Regions from separate parts of the Streptomyces bikiniensis genome, predicted to be linked through region 4. Evidence: riboswitches for the same ligand, from Rfam matches in the RefSeq annotation. Region 4 holds a riboswitch; each other region holds the start of a gene.
What was found. Region 4 has a riboswitch for cobalamin ahead of OO47_RS19095 (cobalamin biosynthesis protein). Riboswitches for the same ligand answer to the same signal wherever they lie in the genome.

Region 1: another riboswitch for cobalamin. It lies ahead of metE (5-methyltetrahydropteroyltriglutamate--homocysteine S-methyltransferase); the one in region 4 lies ahead of OO47_RS19095 (cobalamin biosynthesis protein).
Region 2: another riboswitch for cobalamin. It lies ahead of nrdI (class Ib ribonucleoside-diphosphate reductase assembly flavoprotein NrdI); the one in region 4 lies ahead of OO47_RS19095 (cobalamin biosynthesis protein).
Region 3: another riboswitch for cobalamin. It lies ahead of OO47_RS24740 (ABC transporter substrate-binding protein); the one in region 4 lies ahead of OO47_RS19095 (cobalamin biosynthesis protein).

What each region holds. Positions count from the first base shown of each region.
Region 1 is NZ_JNXJ01000001.1:49,906-53,418, reverse strand. Features, by position in the region: gene OO47_RS00230 (short-chain fatty acyl-CoA regulator family protein) at 40-1,470, shown strand; cobalamin riboswitch at 1,575-1,801, shown strand; gene metE (5-methyltetrahydropteroyltriglutamate--homocysteine S-methyltransferase) at 1,971-3,513, shown strand, end outside.
Region 2 is NZ_JNXJ01000001.1:21,974-25,486, reverse strand. Features, by position in the region: gene OO47_RS00130 (prenyltransferase/squalene oxidase repeat-containing protein) at 1-5, shown strand, start outside; gene OO47_RS00125 (hypothetical protein) at 164-700, shown strand; gene OO47_RS00120 (hypothetical protein) at 899-1,198, shown strand; cobalamin riboswitch at 1,276-1,503, shown strand; gene nrdI (class Ib ribonucleoside-diphosphate reductase assembly flavoprotein NrdI) at 1,666-2,097, shown strand; gene nrdE (class 1b ribonucleoside-diphosphate reductase subunit alpha) at 2,055-3,513, shown strand, end outside.
Region 3 is NZ_JNXJ01000035.1:2,455-5,967, reverse strand. Features, by position in the region: gene OO47_RS24745 (FecCD family ABC transporter permease) at 1-463, opposite strand, end outside; gene OO47_RS24740 (ABC transporter substrate-binding protein) at 460-1,551, opposite strand; cobalamin riboswitch at 1,590-1,796, opposite strand; gene OO47_RS24735 (cold-shock protein) at 1,832-2,014, opposite strand; gene OO47_RS24730 (TetR family transcriptional regulator) at 2,316-2,909, opposite strand; gene OO47_RS24725 (NAD-dependent epimerase/dehydratase family protein) at 3,002-3,513, opposite strand, start outside.
Region 4 is NZ_JNXJ01000022.1:156,271-159,783, forward strand. Features, by position in the region: gene OO47_RS19090 (cobyric acid synthase) at 1-1,502, opposite strand, end outside; gene OO47_RS19095 (cobalamin biosynthesis protein) at 1,499-2,479, opposite strand; cobalamin riboswitch at 2,512-2,654, opposite strand; gene OO47_RS19100 (hypothetical protein) at 2,813-3,034, opposite strand; gene OO47_RS19105 (inorganic phosphate transporter) at 3,047-3,513, opposite strand, start outside.

The sequences.
Region 1 (3,513 bases), on a different contig from region 4:
CCTTCACAGAGAAGGGGAACGGAGAGGAGTCTGATCCGCATGGGACGGCCTGCCGGACCGAAGATCTACGCGCACGCGAAACTGCGCAGGCTGCGCCGCGAGCGGGGCATGAACCAGGTGGAGCTGGCGCGCGCCCTGGGGCTGTCGACCAGCTACCTCAACCAGATCGAGCACAGTCAGCGTCCGCTGACCGCTCCGGTGCTGTTGCGGATCGCCGAGGTGTTCGGCATCGACCCGGAGTTCTTCTCCGAGGCCGGCGAGGAGCGGCTGGCCACGGATCTGCGGGCGGCGCTCGGGGACGAGGCCTGTGGGGCTCCGATAGCGCAGGACGAGATCGCGGACGTGGTCCGCGACCATCCGGAGGTGGCCCGGGCCCTCGTCACCCTGCACCAGCGCTACCGCGACGCCTCCGAGCGGGTGGCGGCGCTGGCCTCGCCCGAGGAGACCGCGGGTCTCCTGCCCGCCGAACCCCACGACGAGGTAAGGGACTTCTTCTACGCCCACCACAACCACTTCGCCGCCCTGGAGATCCAGGCCGAGGCGACCGCCGCGGCCCTGAACACCGGCCGGGCCGGCCGCGCGGCGGAGGCGCTCACGGAGCGTCTCGCCACCGCGCACGGCGTCAAGGTGCTCCAGTCGGGCCCGGAGCGGTCCGCGGACGCGCGGCGCTTCGACGCGGACAGCGGGGTGCTCCTGCTGTCCCCCTGGCTCAGCGAGGGGCAGCGCGCGTTCCAGCTCGCCACGCAGCTGGCGTTCCTGGAGCACGGGCCGCTCCTCGACGAGCTGGTCGCCACCGCCGGGCTCACCTCCGCCCAGGCGGAGGGACTGGCCAGGATCGGGCTCGCCAACTACTTCGCCGGCGCGGTCCTCATGCCGTACACGTCCTTCCACACAGCCGCCGAAGAACTCCGCTACGACATCGAGCTCCTCCAGGCGCGCTTCGGCGTCGGATTCGAGACCGTCTGCCACCGGCTGAGCACGCTCCAGCGCACCGGCCGCCGCGGGGTGCCCTTCTCCTTCCTGCGGGCCGACCGCGCGGGCAACATCTCCAAGCGGCAGTCCGCCACCGACTTCCACTTCTCGCGTCTTGGCGGCACCTGCCCTCTGTGGACCGTGTACGAGGCGTTCTCCGCGCCCGGCCGGATCCTCACCCAGGTGGCCGAGATGCCGGACGGCAAGAAGTACTTCTGGATCGCCCGGACGGTGACCCGGGGAGGGTTCGGGCACCACGCGGCGCGTGCCGACTTCGCCGTGGCGCTGGGCTGCGAGCTGCGGCACGCGCCACGCCTGGTCTACGCGGAGGGCGTCGCCCTGGACGACCCGCGCGCCGCCACCCCGATCGGTCTGGGCTGCCGGATCTGCGAACGGCGGGACTGCGCCCAGCGCGCCCGGCCGCCCGCCGGCGGTGTCCTCTCCGTCGACCCCGACCGGCGCGCCCTGGTGCCGTACCCGGTGGTGTCCGAGCACTGAACGCGGGCGGTTCACCGCCCGGCGTTCCCGATCGACTAGGCCATCTGTCTCATTTTTATGTCCGCATGATGGACAGGGGGTCGCCGCTGAGTGATCCGGCACCCTAGTCTGGCCGGGCAGCTGGTTCGCCCCGTCCGCCAGGCGGGATGCGTCGTAAGAGGGAACCCGGTGGGAATCCGGGACTGCCCCGCAGCGGTGAGCGGGAACGACCGCCGTCATACGCACTGGGACCGGACAACGGTCCTGGGAAGCGACGGCCAGTAGGTGTCCTCCGGTCAGACCGGAGAGCGTGCCCGCGAGTCCGAAGACCTGCCCGTTGCCCGCACGCGGACGTATTCCGCGTACGGACATCCCGGTGACCTCGTGGGCGGGTCGGCGTACACAGCGAGCGGCACGCACGGGGTCTTCCCGTGAGACGGTCCGCGCGTTCTGTCGTTCCCTTCGCGTCCGCGTCCCGTCGTCCGGGATGTTTCTGGACACATCTCGCGAAGGAGAGTTCCGTGACAGCGAAGCCCGCAGCCGCGGCAGCACGAGCCACCGTGTACGGCTACCCCCGCCAGGGTCAGAACCGCGAACTGAAGAAGGCCGTCGAGGGCTACTGGAAGGGCCGCGTCACCGCCGACGCCCTCCGGACCACCGCCGCCGACCTGCGCCGTTCGAACTGGCAGCAGCTTGCCGACGCCGGCATCGACGAGGTGCCGACCGGTGATTTCTCGTACTACGACCACGTCCTGGACACCAGTGTCATGGTCGGCGCTGTCCCCTCCCGCCACCGCGCCGCCGTCGAGGCGGACGCGCTCGACGGCTACTTCGCCATGGCCCGCGGCACGCAGGACGTCGCACCGCTGGAGATGACCAAGTGGTTCGACACCAACTACCACTACCTGGTCCCCGAGCTCGGCCCGGACACCGTCTTCACCGCCGACTCGGCCAAGCAGGTCTCCGAGCTGAAGGAAGCCGTCGCCCTCGGCCTGACCGCCCGCCCGGTCCTCGTCGGCCCCGTCACCTACCTCCTCCTCGCCAAGCCCGCGCCCGGCGTGGCCGCCGACTTCGACCCGATCACCCTCCTCGACCGGCTGCTCCCCGTCTACGCCGAGGTCCTGGCCGACCTGCGGGCGGCGGGCGCCGAGTGGGTCCAGCTGGACGAGCCCGCCCTCGTCCAGGACCGCACCCCGGCCGAACTGAACGCCGCCGCCCGCGCCTACCGCGACCTCGGAGCGCTCACCGACCGGCCCAAGCTGCTCGTCGCCTCCTACTTCGACCGTCTCGGCGGCGCCCTCCAGGTGCTCGCCTCGGCACCCGTGGACGGTCTCGCCCTCGACTTCACCGAGCGCGCCGCCGGCAACCTCAACGACCTCGCGAGCGTCGGCGGACTGCCCGGCAAGCGCCTGGTCGCGGGCGTCGTCAACGGCCGCAACATCTGGATCAACGACTACCAGAAGTCCCTGGCCACCCTCGCCACCCTGCTCGGTCTCGCCGACCGGGTCGACGTGGCCGCGTCCTGCTCCCTGCTGCACGTCCCGCTGGACGCGGCTGCCGAGGGCGACATCGACCCCGAGGTCCGGCGCTGGCTCGCCTTCGCCCGGCAGAAGACCACCGAGGTCGTCACCCTCGCCAAGGGCCTGGCCAACGGCACCGACGCGATCAGCGCCGAACTGACCGCCAACCGTGCCGACCTGGCCTCCCGCGCCGACTCCGCCCTCACCCGCGACCCGGCCGTACGGGCCCGTACCGCCGCGATCACCGATGCCGACGGCCGCCGCTCCCAGCCGTACGCCGAGCGGACCGCCGCCCAGCGCGCCCACCTCGGCCTGCCGCTGCTGCCGACCACCACCATCGGCTCGTTCCCGCAGACCGACGAACTCCGCGTGGCCCGCGCCGACCTGCGCGCCGGCCGCATCGACACGGCCGGCTACGAGGAGCGGATCAAGGACGAGATCCGCGAGGTCATCTCCTTCCAGGAGAAGACCGGCGTCGACGTGCTCGTGCACGGCGAGCCCGAGCGCAACGACATGGTGCAGTACTTCGCCGAGCAGCTCACCG
Region 2 (3,513 bases), on a different contig from region 4:
CATGAGCACCACCGCGCCGGTACGGCGCGGCATCCGTGCGGAGCGGCCCGCCCCGGCCCTCGGCACGGCCTGACTCGGCTCGGCCACCGGGGCCGCCGCCCGAACACTGCGCCCGCACTCGGCCGCGACTCCTACGCGCGGCCTCGAACAGAAGGAACGACACATGACCAGATCCACCTACAGCCACGCGGTACGCGCGCTGCGCGCCGCCGTGCTGTCCCTCGCGCTGGTCCTGGGCCTGACGGGCCTCGGCCTGGCGTCCGCCCCCGAGGCCACCGCCCTGAACGGCAAGGGGACGGCCGGCTACTGCCCGAACAGCAGCGGCGTGACCGTGGTCGTCGACTTCCAGGAGCTCGGCGGCGGCACCGTCGTCCGCTGCGCCCCCGGCGACCAGGCCACCGGCCTCGCCGCGCTGGAGAACGCCGGATTCGACGTCACCGGGACCCAGCGCTGGGGCAAGGCCTTCGTCTGCCGCATCGAGGGCAAGCCCACCGCCGCCACCGAGTCCTGTGTGAACACTCCCCCGGCCTCGGCGTACTGGTCGTACTGGCACGCCCCCAACGGCGGCAGCTGGACCTACAGCACGTCCGGCGCCTCGGGCCGCAAGCCGGCCCAGGGCAGCTTCGAGGGCTGGTCGTTCTCGCTGAACAAGACCGCGAGCACCAACCCGAAGCCGCGCGTGGCTCCCGTACGTCCGTAACCGGACCCACTTCCTCACGCATGTCACACCCCGCCCGCGATCCTGCCGAAACCGGCCCGGACCGCGGGCGGGGCCGTTTCCGCGAACGTTTCACTCTTTCCGGCGCACGCCTCGCACAGGGAACTCACGCATCGCGTTGTCCGTATTCTGATATGTCGCCGCCACGCGACCGACTGGCGGCCGACGCGGGGAGGCGGCATGAACAGGCACGTTCGACACCTGGTTCTGGACGGGGAGCGGGTGGTCGTCCTCTCGCCGAGCGAGTTCGACAAGCTGCTGGCGAGTCGCCGCCAGCTGGGTGGGCAGGCGTCGCGTGTCCGCGCGCTGCGGAGCGGGCTGCGGGAGCTCGTCGACCGGCTGGAGTCCCTGGAGAAGCGGCTGGCCTCGGCCGACCCTGCTGACACACGGGGGCTCGCCTCCGAACTCGGCGCGTGTCTTCGTCACGCCCGGAAGATGGCCCGACCGGGCGGAGCGAACCGACAGGCGACGGCACCATAAGGGGATTACTTAGGTATACCTAAGTTCGAGCTGCGACACAACATCTGCCCAGGCTGGACATCCCGGCTCCCAGATGTAGTGTTGCTCGTGCTGGTGGTTCGCCAGGCACCGATGTGCCGGGCGAGGCAAGAGGGAACCCGGTGAGAATCCGGGACTGCCCCGCAGCGGTGAGCGGGAACGACCGCCGTCATACGCACTGAGTCCGCCGGAGCGGGCTCGGGAAGCGACGGCCGGTAGGAATCCTCGGCGTATGGCGCCGAGAAGGGCCCGCGAGTCCGAAGACCTGCCACCGGTGCGTCCGCCGAATCGCGGCGTACGCGCTCCGAGGCCCCGAGGGAGGGCCGCGTGGCTGCCGCACGGACCCGGATCGGACGAGCTTTCCTCCGCCGATCCGCCGCTCGCCGTACGCTCCGCCGCGTTCCCCCCCCAGCCCCGGACACGGGAACGAGCGAGAGGAGCGGGGACCGATGAGCGGTCTCGTGTATTTCTCCAGTGTCTCGGAGAACACCAAACGCTTCGTGGAGAAGCTGGATCTGCCGGCGACGCGCATCCCCCTGCACCCGCATCGCGACGACATGCCCCGGGCCGCCGGGCCGTACGTGCTCATCGTGCCGACGTACGGCGGCGGCGAGCACGCGGGCGCGGTCCCCAAGCAGGTGATCCGCTTCCTGAACGACCCGGACAACCGTGCGCTGCTGCGCGGCGTGATCGCTTCGGGCAACACCAACTTCGGTGCGGACTACTGCCTCGCGGGCCGGGTGATCTCGGCGAAGTGCGGGGTGCCCGAGCTCTACCGATTCGAACTGCTGGGTACGGACCGCGACGTCCGCGCCGTGAAGGAAGGACTGCAGAGGTTTTGGACACGACAGTCATCGGTGACGGGACGGCCGGCGGCATGAGCGCGGTCGCCGCCCCGGCCGCCACCGCGCAGGCCGGCCCGCGCGAGTCCGTCGGCGCGCGCAAGGACTACCACGCGCTGAACGCCATGCTGAACATGTACGACTGCGACGGACGCATCCAGTTCGGCAAGGACCGCGAGGCGGTCCGCCAGTACTTCCTCCAGCACGTCAACCCGAACACGGTGGTCTTCCCCACGCTGAAGGAGAAGATCGACCACCTGATCGAGAACGACTACTACGAGGAAGCCCCGATCAGGCACTACGCCTGGCCGTTCGTGGAGGACCTGTACCGCAGGGCGTACGCGTACAAGCACCGCTTCCGCACCTTCCTGGGCGCCTTCAAGTACTACACCTCCTACACCCTGAAGACGTTCGACGGCTCCCGCTACCTGGAGCGGTACGAGGACCGCGTGGTGGCGACAGCCCTGTACCTCGGCGCCGGCGACGAGGCCCTGGCCGCCCGGCTGGTGGACGACATGATGACGGGCCGCTTCCAGCCCGCCACCCCCACCTTCCTCAACGCCGGCAAGGCCCAGCGTGGAGAGCTCGTCTCCTGCTTCCTGCTGCGGGTCGAGGACAACATGGAGTCCATCGGACGCGGGATCAATTCGGCGCTCCAGCTGTCCAAGCGCGGCGGCGGCGTGGCCCTGCTGCTGACGAACCTGCGCGAGCGCGGGGCCCCGATCAAGAAGATCGAGAACCAGGCGTCCGGTGTGGTGCCGGTGATGAAGTTGCTGGAGGACTCCTTCTCCTACGCCAACCAGCTCGGCGCCCGCCAGGGGGCCGGCGCGGTGTACCTGCACGCGCACCACCCCGACATCATGCGGTTCCTGGACACCAAGCGGGAGAACGCCGACGAGAAGATCCGCATCAAGACCCTCTCCCTGGGGGTCGTGGTCCCGGACATCACCTTCGAACTCGCCAAGCGCAACGAGGACATGCACCTGTTCTCCCCGTACGACGTGGAGCGCGAGTACGGAAAGCCGCTCGCGGACCTGTCCGTCAGCGAGCACTACGACGACATGGTCGCCAACCCGCGGATCCGCAAGACCGCGCTCAGCGCCCGCGAGTTCTTCAAGACGGTCGCGGAGCTGCAGTTCGAGTCGGGCTATCCCTACCTGTTGTTCGAGGACACCGTCAACCGTGCCAACCCGGTCCCCGGCTGGATCAACATGTCCAACCTGTGCTCGGAGATCCTCCAGGTCAACACTCCCAGCACCTACGACGCGGCACTCGGCTACGAGACCGTCGGCCGGGACGTCTCCTGCAATCTCGGCTCTCTCAACATCGCCGCCGCCATGGCCTCCCCCGACCTCGGGGCGACGGTGGAGACCGCGGTGCGCGCCCTGACCTCCGTCTCCGACCAGTCCGACATCGGCGCCGTGCCCTCCGTGGCCCGCGGCAACGACCTGTCCC
Region 3 (3,513 bases), on a different contig from region 4:
CCGCCCCGAGGAACGCCCCGCCGGTGACGGAGAGCACTCCCCCGCCGACACCGAGGACGACGACCGCGACCGCGCCGGTCGAGGCGCCGGAGGAGACGCCCAGGACGAAGGGGTCGGCGAGCGGGTTGCGCAGCAGCGACTGCATCACCGCGCCGCAGAGGGCGAGGCCGGCGCCGCAGACGGCGGCGAGCAGGGTGCGGGGAAGCCGCAGGTCCCACACGATCCCGTCCCGGATCGGGGAGAGTTCCGGGACGCCCCCGCCGAGGTGGGCGGCGACCGTCGCCCACACGTCGGCGACGCCGATGCGGGCCGGGCCGATGGTGATGGCCACGGCGATCGACGCGGCCAGGAGCGCGAGCCCGGCCGCCGTCCCCAGCAGGACCGCGGCTCCCTTCCGCACCGAAGCCCCGGCCGGAGGGGCGGTGGGCGGAGGGGCAGTGGGCGGAGGGGCAGTGGGCGTCACTTGGCGAGACCGTACGAGCGGAGGGCCGCCGCCACCTTCTCGACGGCCTCGACGGTGCGGACCGTGGGGTTGAGCGCCTGGCCGCTGAGCAGCACGTACCGCTTGTTCTTCACCGCGGTCATGTTGCGGGTGACCGGGTCGGACTCCAGGAACTCGATCTTCTTGGCGGCGCTCTCGGCCGACTGCGAGCGGCGGGTGAGGTCACCGATGACGAGGACGTCGGGGTCGCGGTCGGCGACGGTCTCCCAGTTGATCTGGGGCCACTCCTCCTTGGTGTCGTCGAAGACGTTCTTGGCACCCAGTTCGCGGGAGACGATGCCGGGGGCGCCGCAGCAGCCCGCCATGTAGGGCGCCTCGGAGTTGGCGAACCAGTAGAGGACCGTGGCGTTCTCGAAGCTTCCACCCGAAGTCGCCTTCGTCACCCGGGCCTTGAGCTCCGCGACGAGCTTCTCGCCGCGCTCCGGGACTCCGAAGATCCGGGCCAGGTCGCGGATCTCGCCGTGGACCGTCTCCATGGTGAGCGGCCGGACGCGGACGCCGTCGCCGTCGCCGCCGTTGTCCTTGCCGACGCAGTCGGTGGGCGAGAGGTACGTGGGGACGCCGAGCTCCTCGAACCGCTCGCGGGTCGCCACGCCGCCCTTGCCGAGGGTGTACGTGAAGGAGGCGGCGGCGAAGTCGGGTTCGGTGTCGAGGACCTTCTCGAAGGAGGGGTAGCGGTCGGCGAGGCGCGGGACCTTGGCGTTCTCCTTCTCCAGGCCCTTGAGGACGGGATCCGTCCAGGTGCCGGTGCCCACCATGCGGTCGGCGAGGCCGAGGGAGAGCATGATCTCCGCCGCGCCCTGGTCGAGGGCGACGGCCCGCTCGGGCGCGCGCTCGACGCGGACGGGCCGTCCGCAGTTGTCGTCGAGGACGACGGGGTACCCGGTCTTCGCCTCCCCGGCGGCGCCGCCCGCGGGCCGGTCGGGGGCGGGGGTGGTCCCCGCGCCGCAGCCCGTCGCGGTCAGGAGCAGGGCTCCGGTGAGGAACGGCACGGCGGAGCGGACGGGGTGTGCGAGCGGCACGGGACTTCCTCTGCGGCCAGGGCTCATGCGCGGAGCCTGTCGTACGGTGCTCCCCGGGCGCGCGTGTGCCGCCGGGGCCGCCAGCAGGTCTTCGGACTCGGGGTCAGCCGGACGGGGCGCCTTCCCGGGCCGTCGTCGCCGCCCAGTGGCCGATGCTCCGCCCGTCGCCCTCACCGCTGCGCGTCAGTTCCGGTCTCGCACCGGATTCCCTGACCCGTGCACCCACCCGTTCGGGTGCGTACAAAGGTGCGACTGGCCTCGGCACAGTACCACCGCCCCGGGGGCGCGCCCCGGGGCGCGGTGGCCGTCAGACGCGCAGCTCCTTGGCCTCGAAGCGGCCGTCCCCGAGGACCAGGACGAAGGAGACCTGCTGCCCCTCCGAGACGGTCCGGCTCTCGTCCTCGATGTCCTCCGCGCTGAACCAGACCTGGTCCTCGGAGCCGACGGGGACGACGAACCCGTATCCCCCGAGACGGTTGAAGGAATGCACGAATCCCTTGCTCCTGCCTTCCACGGCGGCCTCCTCCTCGGCGTCGGGGACGCGGGCGAGGGGTGTCCCGGCCGGGTCCGGCCGCATCCGCGTCTCAGGGGAGGTGTACCCCGTCGGGCCGCGCTTCGCCCGTCGGCCGGGGGGGCGTGCGCGAGCACCCCGGACCATCTCGTAGAATATTCAACAGAGGTCCGGTGCCGAAGATCCCCCGTGTTCGGCACCGGACCTCGTCGTACGTCCGGCTCGGGAGTCGCGCGTACGGCCCCGGCTCCGTACTTCCGGCCCGGAGACGGCGCGCGCCTCAGGTGCCGCCCGGGTACGCGATCCTCGCCGTGATCCTGGCGATGCGCGCCGCCGTCTCCGCGGGAGGGGCCACCGGCTGGACGATGTGGCTGACGGTGAGCCGCACGACCGTCTCGACGGCGAGGCCGCGCGACTCGGCGTCCACGTCGGGCCAGGCCTCGGTCGCGTACGCGTCGAGCATCGCCATCGCCGTGCCGAAGACCGGCTCCGTACGGGTGGTGAGGTAGGCGAGGAGGTCGTCCTCGCCGCCCCGCGCCGCGACCAGGACGCTCTTGATGAGGGGGTTGTCCACGGTCTGCTGGAGCGTGTAGCCGACTCCGGCCGCCGCAGCCGACTCCAACGCGCCGCGGTGCGCGTCGAGTTCGCGCTCGATGCCGATCAGGAAGCCTTCCAGCTCGCGCTGGACCAGGGCGTTTCCGATGGCCTCCTTCGAGCCGAACTCGTTGTAGAGGGTCTGGCGGCTGATGCCGGCGGCCCGCGCGATGGAGGTCATGCGCAGCCCGCTCCACCCCTCGGCGGCGACGAGGCGGTAGGCCGCGTCGAGCACCTGCTCGCGCAGCAGGGACCGGACGCTCTCGCGGAAACGTGTCATCGTGCCCCCACTTTATCGACCGGGAACCGCCCGGAGGAGGGGTGCGCGAGGGGGTCTCGGGCCCGCCCGGGGAGACCGGGCGGGCTTCCCGTTCAGGAACGGCCGAGGAGGCTCCGGTACCACTCCGCGTGCCTCGCGAACCCCTCGGTGAAGGGCGCTCCCGGGTCGCGGCCCGGCTCCCGCCAGGGGCGTTCGTCGGCGAACCAGTGGTCGGTGGCGAGCATGTCGAGGTGGTGGAGGGCGAAGGGGTGGTCCGCGAGGAGGGTGCGCGCCTCGGCGACGGTCACCGCCGGTCCCCGGCGCGGCCCGGCGCGGTGGACGAGCAGGGCCTCGCCCACCGCGAGGAGGTCCGCGACCGGCACCGGTTCGGGGTGGTTCACGTGGTGGGGGCCGGCCTGGGTCCTGGGCGAGAGCGCCGCGCCGAGCAGGACGCGCGCCAGGCTGTCCGCGTCGATCATGGAGTGCCGCGAGGTGCCGCCGTCGAGCGGGCCGGGCAGGGCGCCGAGCAGCGTGACCAGGCCCGGCAGCATCCGCCGGTCCCCGGTCCCGTACACGAGGTGGGGGCGCAGGACGGTGCCGCCGGCCTCCGTGACGTGCCGGTCGC
Region 4 (3,513 bases):
TCCTCGATGAGCCGCAGCAGCGCGTCCGTGTCGGCGTGCTCCTCGATCAGGTCGCCGAGCCGGTCGAGCTGCTCCTCGCGCAGGGCGCCGAACGACGTGTCCGGGGCCGGGACGAACCGGCGTCCGGCCGCCGCCGCCACCTCCCGCAGGAACGCGCGCCGGAAGCCGTCGCTCTCCAGGGAGCCGTGCCAGTGGGTGCCCCACACGGAGCCGACCCGGCACCCGTCCAGGAAGGGCTCCCCGCCGCGTACGTCCGCGACGCCGTGGTGGATCTCGTACCCCTCGACCCGCTCGCCGAGCGCCTCGCCGACCGGCCGGGCCAGGGTCTTCCCGACCGCGAACCGCACCCGTACGGGCAGGAGTCCGAGCCCGTCGACCACACCGGCCCTCGACTCGACCTCGTCCTCGATCCGCTCGCCCAGGGCCTGGAAGCCTCCGCAGACGCCGAGCACCGGGCGGCCCTCGGCCGCGCGCCGGGCCAGGGCGTCCGCGAGGCCGCGCTCCCGCAGCCAGGCGAGCGCCTTCACCGTGCCGCGCGTGCCCGGTACGACCACCAGGTCCGCGTCGGCCAGCTCCTCGGGCCGGTCCACGAACCGGACGACCACGCCCGGCTCGGCCGCCAGCGCGTCCACGTCGGTGAAGTTGGACATCAGGGGGACGGCGCAGACGGCGACCCGCAGCACGTCCGCGCCGACCGGCGGCGCCACCACCGACTCGCGGACCGTGCCCCGCAGGGAGACCCGCAGTCCGTCCTCCTCGTCGATGCCGAGCCCGTGCGCGTACGGCAGGACGCCGAAGGTCCGGCGCCCGGTCAGGCCGTGCAGCATGTCGAGCCCGGGTTCGAGCAGGCTCACGTCGCCCCGGAACTTGTTCACCAGGTACCCGGCGACGAGCGACTGGTCCTCGGGGGACAGCAGCGCCGTCGTGCCGAAGAACTGGGCGAAGACCCCGCCCCGGTCGATGTCCCCGACCACCACCACGGGCAGCTTCGCGGCCCGCGCCACGCCCATGTTCACGATGTCGGTGCGCCGCAGGTTGATCTCGGCCGGGCTGCCGGCGCCCTCGCAGATCACCGCGTCGTACGTGCTCCGCAGCTCCTCCAGGCACGCCATGACCGGCTCGAACAGCTCCTTCTGCCGCCCCCCGTGCAGGGTCGTGCCGGGGGACGACCCGCCGGACCCCCCGAAGAACCCGCGGGCGCTCATCTCGCCCACCGGCTTCCCCATCAGGACGACCTGGCTGGACCGGTCGCCGCCCGGCTTGAGCAGCACCGGGTTCATCAGCGCGGTCGGCTCGACCCGGGCGGCCTGCGCCTGCATGGCCTGGGCCCGCCCGATCTCGGCGCCCTCGCGCGTGACGAAGGAGTTGAGGGACATGTTCTGCCCCTTGAACGGCGCCACCTTCAGGCCCTTGCGGACCAGCCAGCGGCAGATCCCGGCCGTCACGACGCTCTTGCCCGCGTCGGACGTGGTCCCGGCGACCAGCAGCCCCCCGCCCCTCATGCGTTCCCCCGCTTTCCGTGCTTCCTGCGCCTCACGGCGTCGGCGATCAGACGGCCGCCCGCACAGGCGACCAGGGTCAGCGCGGTCACCCGGCGCGAGAGCGCCACCGCCCGTTCGACGTCCGCCACCTCGACGGCCCGCCCCTCCCCGTTGAGCACCGGCCGGTGCTCGACGCGCCCGCCGTACGAGAGGGTGCCCCCGAGCCGTACGCCCAGCGCGCCCGCGAAGGAGGCCTCGACCGGGCCCGCGTTGGGGCTCGGGTGCTTCGACGCGTCCGCCCGCCAGGCCCGTACGGCCCCGCGCGGATTTCCCCCGGCGACGGTCGCGAGCGCGGCCGTCAGACGCGCGCCCGGCCAGCCGGCCAGGTCGTCGAGGCGGGCCGAGGCCCAGCCGAAGCGGCGGTGGCGGGGCGACTTGTGGCCGACCATCGCGTCCAGGGTGTTGACGGCCCGGAAGCCGACGAGTCCCGGCACGCCCGCGACCGCGCCCCAGAACAGGGCGCCGACCACGGCGTCCGAGGTGTTCTCGGCGACCGACTCGACGACCGCCCGGGCCATCGCCGGGCCGTCCAGGGACTGCGGGTCGCGCCCGCACAGGTGGGGCAGCCGCTCGCGGGCCACCTCCAGGTCCCCGGCGGCCAGCGCCCCGCCGATCGCGCGGGCCTCCCGGCCCAGGGTCGTCCCGCCGACGACGGCCCACACGGAGGCGGCGGTCAGCGCGACGGCGGCGGCCGGCCGGTCCCGCACGGCCCGGGCGGCGAGGGCGCCGAGGGCGGCGGTGGAGCCGGCGCAGACGGCGGTGTGCAGGGCGCCCCAGCCGCGGTGGTCGTGGTGGAGGCGCTTCTCGACGGCGGCGGCGGCCCGGCCGAACGCGGCGACGGGGTGGCCCCTGCGGGGGTCGCCGAGGAGCAGGTCGACGGCGAGGCCCGCGGCCGCTCCGTACGCGAAGACAGCGGTGGCTCTGGGACGGCCGGGCATGGCGCTGTGTCCTCACTCAGGGTCCGCGCCCTGGATCGACGTGACCGGCGGCGAGAGTTCCTGGCTCCCGGACCCCTCGGATCCGGTCACAGTGGCGGGACCGCGCCGGATTCGCACCGGACTTCCTCTGCTGCCGCCGTAATGGCCCCGGCAGTCCACCACGCCCCGAGAACGGGCGTCAACCCAGCCTTGACCTGCGGCGGCGCACTGTGCGGAGCACCACAGGGAGCGCCGTGGAGAGCACCACGGAAAAGCCGTGGGGAGCACCACGGAAAAGGGCCGGGCGGCCCGTACCCGAAGGTGCGGACCGCCCGGCCGGTGGAGCGGGGACCGTCAGACGACGATCAGGTAGATGCCGTACGCCACGGCCGCCAGGCACAGTCCGAAGCAGGCGTAGGCGCCGGTGCGGGCCAGGGCGGCGGAGCCTCCCCGGGCCGCGGCCTCCTCCTGCTTGGTGAGGCCGACGATGCCGAGGGTGAAGAGGCCCACCAGGACGACGGTGGCCACGAGGCTGACGCCGAAGACGGAGCCGAGGGCTGCCCAGTCGATCTTCATGTGGTTCTTTCCTTAGACCTTCGCGGCCGGGGCCGGGGGAGCGGTCGGGTCGGTGGGGGCCGGGGTGAGGATGGTCGCCTTGAGGTCCTCGTCGGTGACGGCGGCCACGGAGCCGGCCGGCGGCGGGGTGACGGCGGCGATGGCGGTGGTCACCACGCCCGCGGGCTCGGCGTCGGCGGCGTCGAGGTCGTCGGCCGTGACGTTGTGGTGGTCGACCGGCTTGCGGCGGGAGAGCGACCAGATGACGGCCGAGCCGGCCACGAGCAGGACCGCGACGGCGGCGATGCCCCAGGGGCCCTGCTTGGTGAGGAACTCGGCGCCGGCGCCGACCAGGCCCGCGGCGGGCAGGGTCAGGCCCCAGGCGACGAACATCCGGGTCGCGGTCGACCAGCGGACGACGCCGCCCTTGCGGCCGAGGCCGGCGCCCATCACGGCACCCGAGCAGGACTGGGTGGTGGAGAGGGAGAAGCCGAGGTGCG